Linked DNA regions of Endozoicomonas gorgoniicola. The main gene of each other region encodes a partner of the protein of the gene in region 3 in a complex. Links are inferred from orthologs where the notes say so. Each region holds a gene or a part of one and is shown on either strand. Other genes may lie near its edges.

Region 1 (3,092 bases), 3.6 Mb from region 3 along the record:
AAAATCAGCAGTTTCAATAAAAATAGTTATAACTGATGGTTGACGGGCAGGGGTTAAATGTGGAGAATGCGCAGCATCAAGACGACGGGGCGATTCGCTGAAACGGCAAATCGCAAATCGATCCGTAGCTTGCATTATGGTGGATCCTGTCGGTCCCCCCGCAATGATCAGCTGTGAACTCCGCCAGGCCCGGAAGGGAGCAACGGTAGCAGTGACATCATGTGCCGGGGTGTGGCTGGCAGGGTTTGCCTCCAATCTCGACCTCCAATCTCGAGTTGACCCTCTCTCTGCCTGTCAGGCGCTTTGATTCACGTTAAACTATTTTTTATTGATGCGGTCCGATGGCTGATGCTTCTGTGCATGCATTTACCCTGAATGTTGATCAGTGACTGATAGTGCATTCTTATGGCATCTTCGTTAGCATAGGTTTCACACATTTCTATTACTGGGTATTGACGCTTTTCAATGAGCTATCAGGTTCTTGCTCGCAAGTGGCGACCTCGTTCTTTCAAGGAGCTGGTTGGGCAGACGCATGTTCTGCAGGCTCTGGTGAATGCACTGGATCAGGATCGCCTGCACCACGCTTATCTGTTTACCGGTACCCGAGGGGTAGGTAAAACCACCATTGCCCGAATTCTGGCAAAATGTCTCAACTGTGACGAAGGGGTGAGTTCGACGCCCTGCGGACAGTGCGCCGCCTGTTGTGAAATTGATGACGGACGTTTCGTTGACCTGATTGAGGTGGATGCGGCATCCCGCACCAAGGTGGAAGACACCCGGGAGCTTCTCGATAACGTTCAATATGCCCCGACTCACGGACGCTACAAGGTGTACCTGATTGACGAGGTACACATGCTGTCGGCGCACAGCTTTAATGCGCTGCTGAAAACTCTGGAAGAGCCGCCTCCCCATGTGAAGTTTTTGCTGGCCACCACGGACCCACAGAAGCTGCCCATCACGATTTTGTCCCGTTGTTTGCAGTTCGGCCTGAAGAACATGACGCCGGAGCGCATTGTCGGGCATCTGGAAAATGTTCTCGGCAGTGAACATATCCCCTATGAAACCTCGGCACTCTGGCAGCTGGCGCGTGCGGCTGATGGCAGTATGCGGGATTCCCTGAGTCTGACGGATCAGGCCATTGCCTTTGGTAATGGACGGGTTTCTGAAGGTGAAGTCAGCTCGATGCTGGGTACCATTGACCAGGGGCAGGTCATGAAGATGGTCCGGGCGTTGTCGACTGCAGATGCCGGAAGTGTCCTGAAAGCGGTTGCTGATCTGGCGGAGCATGCGCCGGATTATATGGCGGTACTGAATGATATGCTGTCGGTACTGCACCGGGTGGCTATTGCCCAGGCGGTTCCTGACGCGGTGGATAACAGTCAGGGTGATCGTGAACAGGTGTTACAACTGGCGGGCAATATGCGGGCAGAAGATGTCCAGCTGTACTACCAGATTGGCCTGGTGGGTAAGCGTGACCTGCCGTTAGCGCCAGAGCCAAGAAGCGGCTTTGAGATGGCGCTGCTGCGTATGCTGGCTTTCCGTCCTGAGCCGGTGCGGATTGAATCCGGCGCTGCTAAACGCTCTTCTGTTGATGTCGGCAGCCCAGTTTCTGAGTCCTCTGAAGCGGCGGAACCCGAGCCTGCGCCTGCTTCTGAATCAATAGCTACAGAATCAATAGCTGCAGAAGCAACGGTTGCTGAGCCCATTGCACAAGAGTCTGCTGTTGACGCTGTTGATCCTGTGCAACCTGCAACGGTACCATCGGTTCTGCCGCAGCGGGAAGCTACCCCTACCGCAGAGCCTGTGCCGCCGACCCCGGCCGTGGCAGTGAACCCTCTGCCAGAGGATTTTTCACCTTCGCCCGCTCCGGCGGTCGTTGAGCCGGTTGTGCCAGCAACATCGCAGCCTGTTCCGGAGGTGGGGCAGGAGCCACCTTTTTCTGGGCAGCCGGACTATTTGCAGGAGGTGCCGCCGCTTGATGATGATCAGGCGGGAGACCCGGGTTTTCAGGCTGACTATGTGCCTGCTGTCACATCTGGTGCAGAGCCGGATGACCGGGAAGATGACGATGTGCCTCCGCCGATGTCAACCTATGAAAGTTATGCGGCCAGCATGGATTTGCAGAATCTGTCCATGCCTGAGCCTGCGGCTGTGCCGCAGGTGGTCGATGAGGCTCCGGTACTGCCTGATCCTTCCGAGCGGGTGTGTCTGACCGATCTGGATGCCCTGAGCTGGATTCCGGTTTATCGCAGTCTGCCGCTGGGTGGTGTTACCCGGACGATTGGATCCCATTGTGAATACGTTGCACACAGCAGTGGTCGTATAGACCTGCGTCTGGATGAAGGGCGCAGTACGCTCTACAACGATACCCATCGTGAACGTATTGAAAAGGCACTGTCAGACTATTTTCAGCAACCGGTGCGTCTGCAGGTAGAGGTGGGCGTTGTACAGACTGAAACACCGGCAGCCTGGCGTGAACGAAAAATTGGCGAGCGTTTGCAGCAGGCCCGCGACAGTATATACAGTGATGCCAATGTGCAGTCACTGGTTGATCAATTCACAGCTGTTGTTCTGGACGACAGCGTTCAGCCCGTAGGTAATGTCATAAAGTAGCGGTTGGTAGCTATGACGGGCGATTGTATTTAATCACACGAACCTGAATAAGGAGTCACTATGTTCAAGGGTGGTATGGGCAATCTGATGAAGCAGGCCCAGAAAATGCAGGAAGATATGCAGCGGGTTCAGGAAGAACTGGCCAATGCTGAAGTTCAGGGTGAATCCGGTGCCGGTATGGTAAAGGTCACTATGACAGGACGCCACGATGTTAAGCGTGTCGAAATTGATCCGAGCCTGATGGAAGAAGACAAGGAAATGCTGGAAGACCTGCTGGCGGCGGCAGTAAACGACGCTGTTCGTAAGGTTGAGAGCAATAACAAGGAAAAAATGTCCGGCCTGACAGCAGGCATGAATCTGCCTGATGGCTTCAAGATGCCATTCTAATCGAGAGACAGGTCATTTATGTTCAGTCCTCTTATCAGGGAATTGATGGAAAGCCTGCGCTGTCTGCCCGGGGTTGGTCCCCGTTCTTCCCA
Region 2 (3,069 bases), 1.2 Mb from region 3 along the record:
TTTTGACCACTCTTCGTTATAGGTAGGTGATTTTTCAAACTGTAAGGCGCAGCCCGTCATCATCATTGTGGCTACGACCAGCAGGTATCGGATTGTCATGTCCTTATCTCCTGAGCGCTTGTGAGGCTGAAAGGCCTCTGGATACTATTTTTAGCTTTAGCTGTTTGAGCAGGCTTTAACTATTTCTTTCACTCGAGCCATCGGCTGGGTATAAATCGCCTTTATGACATAACGATCCTTGTTGCAAATACTTCTAGTAAGCCTCTGTCTTTAGTATGATAAGTAGTAACCGCAGTGCCTTTCGGGATTACCACTTGATGAAAAAAGTGCTGTTTTTCGAGAGTTGACTGTTTTTTGACCCTGCCTGCTTTTTTCTTGGGGTGGGTGTGGTGTTCAGTTATCGATTTAAGGATTTTTCGACGCTGTCAGTGATAGAAGGCTTTGTCAGAGATGTACCGAATAACAACTATACTGCTTTTCGCCTTGATGCTCGTTGGTTGTGACCAGAGAACCTTACCGCCAAAAAACTACAAGTTGGATGAAGGGGTCATGACGCTTCTGCTTGATGCCAAAGAAGATGCCATCCAGCGGAAAGATGCTGCCGCAGTGAAAGGCTTTTATTCAAAAGATCTGGTGATGGACATTACTGGCCCGGGAGGTCAGATGTTTCAGAGTACTTATAACATGGTGTCCAGGCAGGCTGAGATAAATGCCGAGTATGGTAAAGACTTTTATACCGAAGTTCTGGAACGGGGAGTATATGTTTCAGCCAGCCAGAATAAAGCGATTGTACAGCAACGCATCAGGGAGACTTGGCTGTTCAACGCCAACTTTAATGATGTCATGGTGGAGTCTATAAATCGCATGGAGTGGGAGCTGGTAAACGACATTCCGCAAATCACCCGGGTCAGCAAGCGCATTCTGAATCGCAGGATACTGAATGAAGTTGACCGTCAGGCACCACCGGAGCAGCACCTGCTAAATGATGCCTGACGACTTCGTTGAACAAGGCCGGTCAGATCACTGGCGCTCCTGCGAGCGTCATTGATAACGACAGCAGCTCATCCCACTCGTTGGCCGGGTTCAGCCCCTTTATCCCCTGGTCAATAACGCCTGCATGTTCCAGCATCTGACGTAGCTCGCGTTCCGACTGACGGCTCATGCCTTTTTCCAGAAGTCCCCGGCGCTTTTTCAGCATAAAGGGTGAGAAGCCATGGGTTCTGGCTGCCTGATCTATTGCCAGCTCTGTACTGATGCCTCTGGATTTAAGCCGACTCAGATGACAGAGCAACCGGATTTCTCTTGCCAGCGCCCAGAGAACAATGGGTGGTTCAATACCTTCGGACCTGAGACCACCAAGAATACGAACGGTATTCCTGACATCGCCCTGCAGAGCCGTATCGGCCAGCTGAAACACATCAAAGCGGGCATTATCTGAAACCACTTCCCGAACGGTATCGACATCAATGACAGTACCGTTTGCCAGCAGTTTCAGCTTTTCAATCTCCTGGGCAGCCGCCAGCAGGTTGCCTTCAATCCTTTCAGCCAGCAGGGTGACCGCATCTTTTGATGCCTCGTAACCTGCCATCTTGAAACGATGTGCAACCCAGCCGGGCAGTTGTCGGTGTTCAACCGGCCAGACCTGGATAAATACACCGGCTTTTTCCAGTTGCTGAAACCACTTGGCTTTCTGCGTCGCAGCATCAATCCGGTCGGAAATGATCAGCAGCAGGTTATCGGGTGAAGGGTTCTGCAGGTACTCCTGTAACGCCTTACGTCCCTTGTCTCCGGGTTTGCCATTAGGCATCCGCAGTTCCAGAATCTGTTTTTCGGCAAACAGTGAAAGCGAGTTGGCTGTTTCCAGCAACTCGCTCCAGTCAAAACTGTTATCAATATGGTAAGTGTGTCGCTCTGTAAACCCCCGCTGGCGAGCCTCCTGACGGATGGCATCGCAGCACTCAGATATTTGCAGGGGTTCGTCTCCACTGACGATGTAAATACTACTCAGCTGGCGCTTTAACTGCGCTCCAAGCTGCTCAGGTTTTAACTTCATTCCAGGGCCTCAAGTGCCTCCTGCTCTTTTTTGCGGATTTTCCGGACGCGCTCGGCCTCTTGTTGCAGAGAGGCACCCGACATGGCAGCAACCCGGCGAACCGTCGTGTTGATAATATCCTGGCGCAACTCATTGAAGATGATACGTTCTTCGTTGCTGGAAGCGTTGGACTGGTTCTGGTTCCGGGTAAAGTAACGCTCGTTACTCAACTCCATAGGGGTAAACAGTTTCAGGCCGTCACTGGTTTCCAGCTGATAGGTAACCTTCAGTGTCAACAGTTGCTCGTAACTGCCAGCGCTGGAATGGGTGCGTTGACCGGTATCCTGTTTGATACGGGTAACTACCAGATGATAAGGGGCGTCATCGTTAATGCTGATGCCTGTCAGGCTCAAGGCTCTTCTGAGATCCCGGACAAAGGTACGGTCAGACCCTGTAACAGACAGTTCGGACAGTTCGCTGGCGATATCCATCTGCCCGCGCAGCTGAAACCCGCAGGCTGTTAACAGGCTGGTGATCAGCAACAAAGGGAGAATGGCACGCTTCTGAAAGTGGCTTGCTTGTTGTATTGCTCGCTGCGTTAATAGCTGTCTGAACATGATCTCTCCATGGCACACAAGAACGACGGTTAATCGCTCAACAATAACACGCTGACCTGTTGTGGTTAAAGGGAAGGATGCCGCTGCCTGTAAAGTTGTTATTGCATATAATAAAAGTCCCCACCTTAACGGAGGTTGGAATGAGCAAGACATATTTGACTAACGCTAATGGAGCTCCGGTCGCTGATGACGACACGAGTATCTCTGCCGGGGAGCGAGGTTCGTTAACATTTGACAATGTTCACCTGTTCGAAAAACTGGCGCACTTCAACCGTGAACGAATTCCTGAGCGTGTTGTTCATGCCAGAGGTTATGGTGCTTATGGCACCTTTACCCTGAATAAAGATTTATCGGATTATACGATTGCTGACTTTCTTCAGGGAGCGGGTAAAAAAACAGACGTCTTCCTGCGTTTTTCTA
Region 3 (3,116 bases):
TTTTCATATTTTGTAGTATTGAACACAGAGCTTTCCGGTGAGGAGCGTCCAGCTCCGATGGTAGGTCGTCCACCAGAAAAACGCATTGCTTGCCGGTCTTTTGATAGAACAACAAGCCTTGTGCCAACTTTAACGCGCAGACAACCAGCTTTAACTGTCCACGCGAAAGAATATCAATGGCATTTATGCCATCTATTTTTACCCGAATATCGGCTCGCTGAGGTCCTGAATGCGAGAAACCGGACTGAATATCTCTCTCCATTCCTTCTGCAAGTACTTCAGCAAAAGAGCGTAACCTGTCCCACCCCCGGTAATAACTGAGCTTAATACCTTCAAGATCTGTTAATTGTCCGAGCACTTCATGAAAGACTGGCGCCAACTGCTCAAAATACTCTTGCCTTAACAGATGAACAGCTTCTGAAGCTTTCACCAGTTCAGCATCCCAGACAGGAAGTTCAGAGCGAATCTTATCGGGAACAGAACGATTAATAGAACTGGATAGTCTACCATGACGAAGCAAACTATTCCGCTGTTTGAGCGCCTTCTGCAAGCGTTTCCAGAGAGGAATAAAATCACGCTGTTTCACGTGAAACACTCCCCAATCTAAAAACTGTCTTCGGTCTTTCGGAGAGCCTTCCAGTAACCGAAAAGTATCGGGATTGATTAACTGCAAGGGCAGGTGTCGTGCCAGCTCAGAAGTCGACCTTAAGTTCTCACCAGACACTCGTATCTGGAAGTTCTCATCCTGCAAGGCTCTGGATACGCCCACATTCAACATCGCACTGCCTGAATGGCGAATCTGACCAAAAACAGTACATTTTGGCTGATCCCTGCGAATAACTGGCTTTACCCTGTTACTGCGAAAAGAACGAGCTAGCCCCAGTAGATGGATAGCCTCAAGTACGCTGGTCTTGCCACTACCGTTCAGGCCATAAAGAATGTTGATGGAAGGAGAGGGCTGTATGGTTAAAGATTCGAGATTACGAATATCTTTAACCATCAATTTATGGATGGTCATGCACAACCCTCGGAAGAAAACAGCGACTTAACAGGATGTGTCGATATTTGAGAGCTGTGCATTTTCATACATTATTTACAGACGCATCGGCATAACAACGTAAGTGGAATCGCCACCTTCGGACTCTTCCAGCAAAGCACTGCTGTTAGGATCAGAAAGGGTGATCTTCACAGAATCACCGGAAATAACAGACAGAACGTCCAACAGATAGCTGACGTTAAAGCCAATTTCGATAGCATCTCCATGATAGCTCAGGCTCACTTCCTCTTCTGCTTCTTCCTGCTCAGGGTTGTTTGCCATTACCTTAAGCAGACCATCATTCAGAATCAGACGAATACCACGATACTTTTCATTGGACAGAATAGAAGCTCTCTGGAAAGCCTGACGCAGCTGTTGACGATCACCCACAATAATTTTGTCACCACCGCGAGGGACGACACGATCATAATCCGGGAATTTCCCATCAACCAGCTTGGAAGTGAAAATAAAGTCACCGGCTTTGGCGCGGATATGGTTAGCACCCAGAGAGATATGCACCATCTCGTCACCTTCGGTAAGAAGGCGAGCCATTTCCATAATACCCTTGCGAGGCACAATCACCTGGTGTCGATCCTGCTGATTAATGTCGGCATCCACTGCACACATAGCGAGACGGTGACCGTCGGTTGCAACAGCCCGGAGACAGTTCTGACTGACCTCTAGCAACATGCCATTCAGGTAGTAACGAACATCCTGTTGAGCCATAGCAAAGGCTGTGCGATCAATCAGGCGACGCATCCGGGCCTGACCGATGGTAAAGGTCATTGAGCCCGCTTCTTCTTCAATGCTTGGAAATTCATTAGCTGGCAGAGTGGAAAGTGTGAAGCGTGAACGTCCGGCGCGCACCTTAACCCTTTGATCATCCTGAGAAAACTCAATCATGGCGTTCTCAGGAAGAGACTTACAGATATCCATCAGCTTACGTGCCGGAACAGTAATCTCGCCGCCTTCAGTGACATCATCCAGAGAAACGCGGCCAACCAGCTCCACTTCCAGGTCTGTACCTGTCAGGGAGAGTTGGTCACCGCCCACCACCATCAGGACGTTAGACAAAACAGGTAGTGTCTGCCTGCGCTCTACAACGCCCGCCACCAGTTGCAGTGGCTTCAGCAATGCTTCCCGATTAATGGTAAATTTCATCGCTTTCCTTTCTCTTGCTAGCTGGAAAAGAGCCGGTGCCCTTTTCTCAAATTCAATAAAATCTGTTGAAACTTTTATACCAGAAACTATTACACCAGAAACTACTGCATCAGAATAATTAACTGGTCAAAGATCTCAACAGGTTCTTGTAGTCATCCCGAATCTCACTATCTGTACCCGTTAGCTCTTTTACTTTGCGACAGGCATGTAGCACCGTAGTATGATCTCGACCACCGTAGGCATCGCCAATTTCCGGCAGACTGTGACTGGTTAATTCCTTGGACAGCGCCATGGCAACCTGTCGGGGTCTTGCCACAGAACGACTGCGTCGTTTGGATAAGATATCAGCAACTTTGATTTTGTAATACTCTGCTACTGTTCTTTGAATATTATCTATAGAGACCTGCTTGTCCTGCAAGGCTAAAAGGTCTTTCAGGGACTCCCTGATCAGGTCTATATCAATCTTCCTTCCCATAAAGTGCGCGCTCGCAATAACACGCTTGAGCGCTCCTTCCAGCTCCCGAACATTAGAGCGTATACGCTGTGCAATAAAGAAAGCCGCTTCATGGGGCAGGTCGACACGGTGCTGTTCTGCTTTTTTCATCAGGATCGCAACGCGGGTTTCCAGTTCCGGGGGTTCAACCGCTACGGTTAGTCCCCAGCCAAAGCGGGACTTCAGACGCTCTTCAACACCACTGATTTCTTTGGGATAGCGATCACAGGTCAGGATCATCTGCTGGCCACCTTCCAGTAACGCATTGAAAGTATGGAAAAACTCTTCCTGTGACCGTTCTTTACCCGCAAAAAATTGAATATCATCAATCAACAAAGCATCAACAGACCGGTAATAACGCTTGAAGTCATTGATAGCATTGAGCTGCAGAGCTTTGACCATATCTGCCACAAAGCGCTCTGAATG

Evidence for each region.
Region 1: the proteins of dnaN (region 3) and dnaX are in contact, whole or in part, in a cryo-EM structure (PDB 8GIZ), measured with the Escherichia coli proteins. The link is inferred for Endozoicomonas gorgoniicola from one-to-one orthologs.
Region 2: the proteins of dnaN (region 3) and holA are in contact, whole or in part, in a cryo-EM structure (PDB 8GIZ), measured with the Escherichia coli proteins. The link is inferred for Endozoicomonas gorgoniicola from one-to-one orthologs.

What each region holds. Positions count from the first base shown.
Region 1 is NZ_JAPFCC010000001.1:1,459,160-1,462,251, forward strand. What follows is about bases 105-3,039. They hold dnaX (DNA polymerase III subunit gamma/tau), read left to right. Parts: upstream 105-465; coding sequence 466-2,613; downstream 2,614-3,039. Other genes in these bases: NX722_RS06710 (YbaB/EbfC family nucleoid-associated protein), read left to right, coding at 2,674-3,000; recR (recombination mediator RecR), read left to right, coding at 3,019-3,039. Also shown: more of recR, read left to right, coding at 3,040-3,092. UniProt on the Escherichia coli protein: Part of the beta sliding clamp loading complex, which hydrolyzes ATP to load the beta clamp onto primed DNA to form the DNA replication pre-initiation complex.
Region 2 is NZ_JAPFCC010000001.1:3,860,280-3,863,348, reverse strand. Bases 35-2,946 are described here. They hold holA (DNA polymerase III subunit delta), read right to left. Parts: upstream 2,054-2,946; coding sequence 1,016-2,053; downstream 35-1,015. Other genes in these bases: NX722_RS17575 (catalase), read left to right, coding at 2,790-2,946; NX722_RS17580 (LPS-assembly lipoprotein LptE), read right to left, coding at 2,050-2,649; NX722_RS17590 (hypothetical protein), read left to right, coding at 550-993; NX722_RS17595 (hypothetical protein), read right to left, coding at 35-99. In the rest of the region: more of NX722_RS17595, read right to left, coding at 1-34; more of NX722_RS17575, read left to right, coding at 2,947-3,069. UniProt on the Escherichia coli protein: Part of the beta sliding clamp loading complex, which hydrolyzes ATP to load the beta clamp onto primed DNA to form the DNA replication pre-initiation complex.
Region 3 is NZ_JAPFCC010000001.1:5,056,885-5,060,000, forward strand. What follows is about bases 146-3,104. They hold dnaN (DNA polymerase III subunit beta), read right to left. Parts: upstream 2,198-3,104; coding sequence 1,094-2,197; downstream 146-1,093. Other genes in these bases: recF (DNA replication/repair protein RecF), read right to left, coding at 146-1,018; dnaA (chromosomal replication initiator protein DnaA), read right to left, coding at 2,316-3,104. In the rest of the region: more of recF, read right to left, coding at 1-145; more of dnaA, read right to left, coding at 3,105-3,116. UniProt on the Escherichia coli protein: Confers DNA tethering and processivity to DNA polymerases and other proteins. Acts as a clamp, forming a ring around DNA (a reaction catalyzed by the clamp-loading complex) which diffuses in an ATP-independent manner freely and bidirectionally along dsDNA.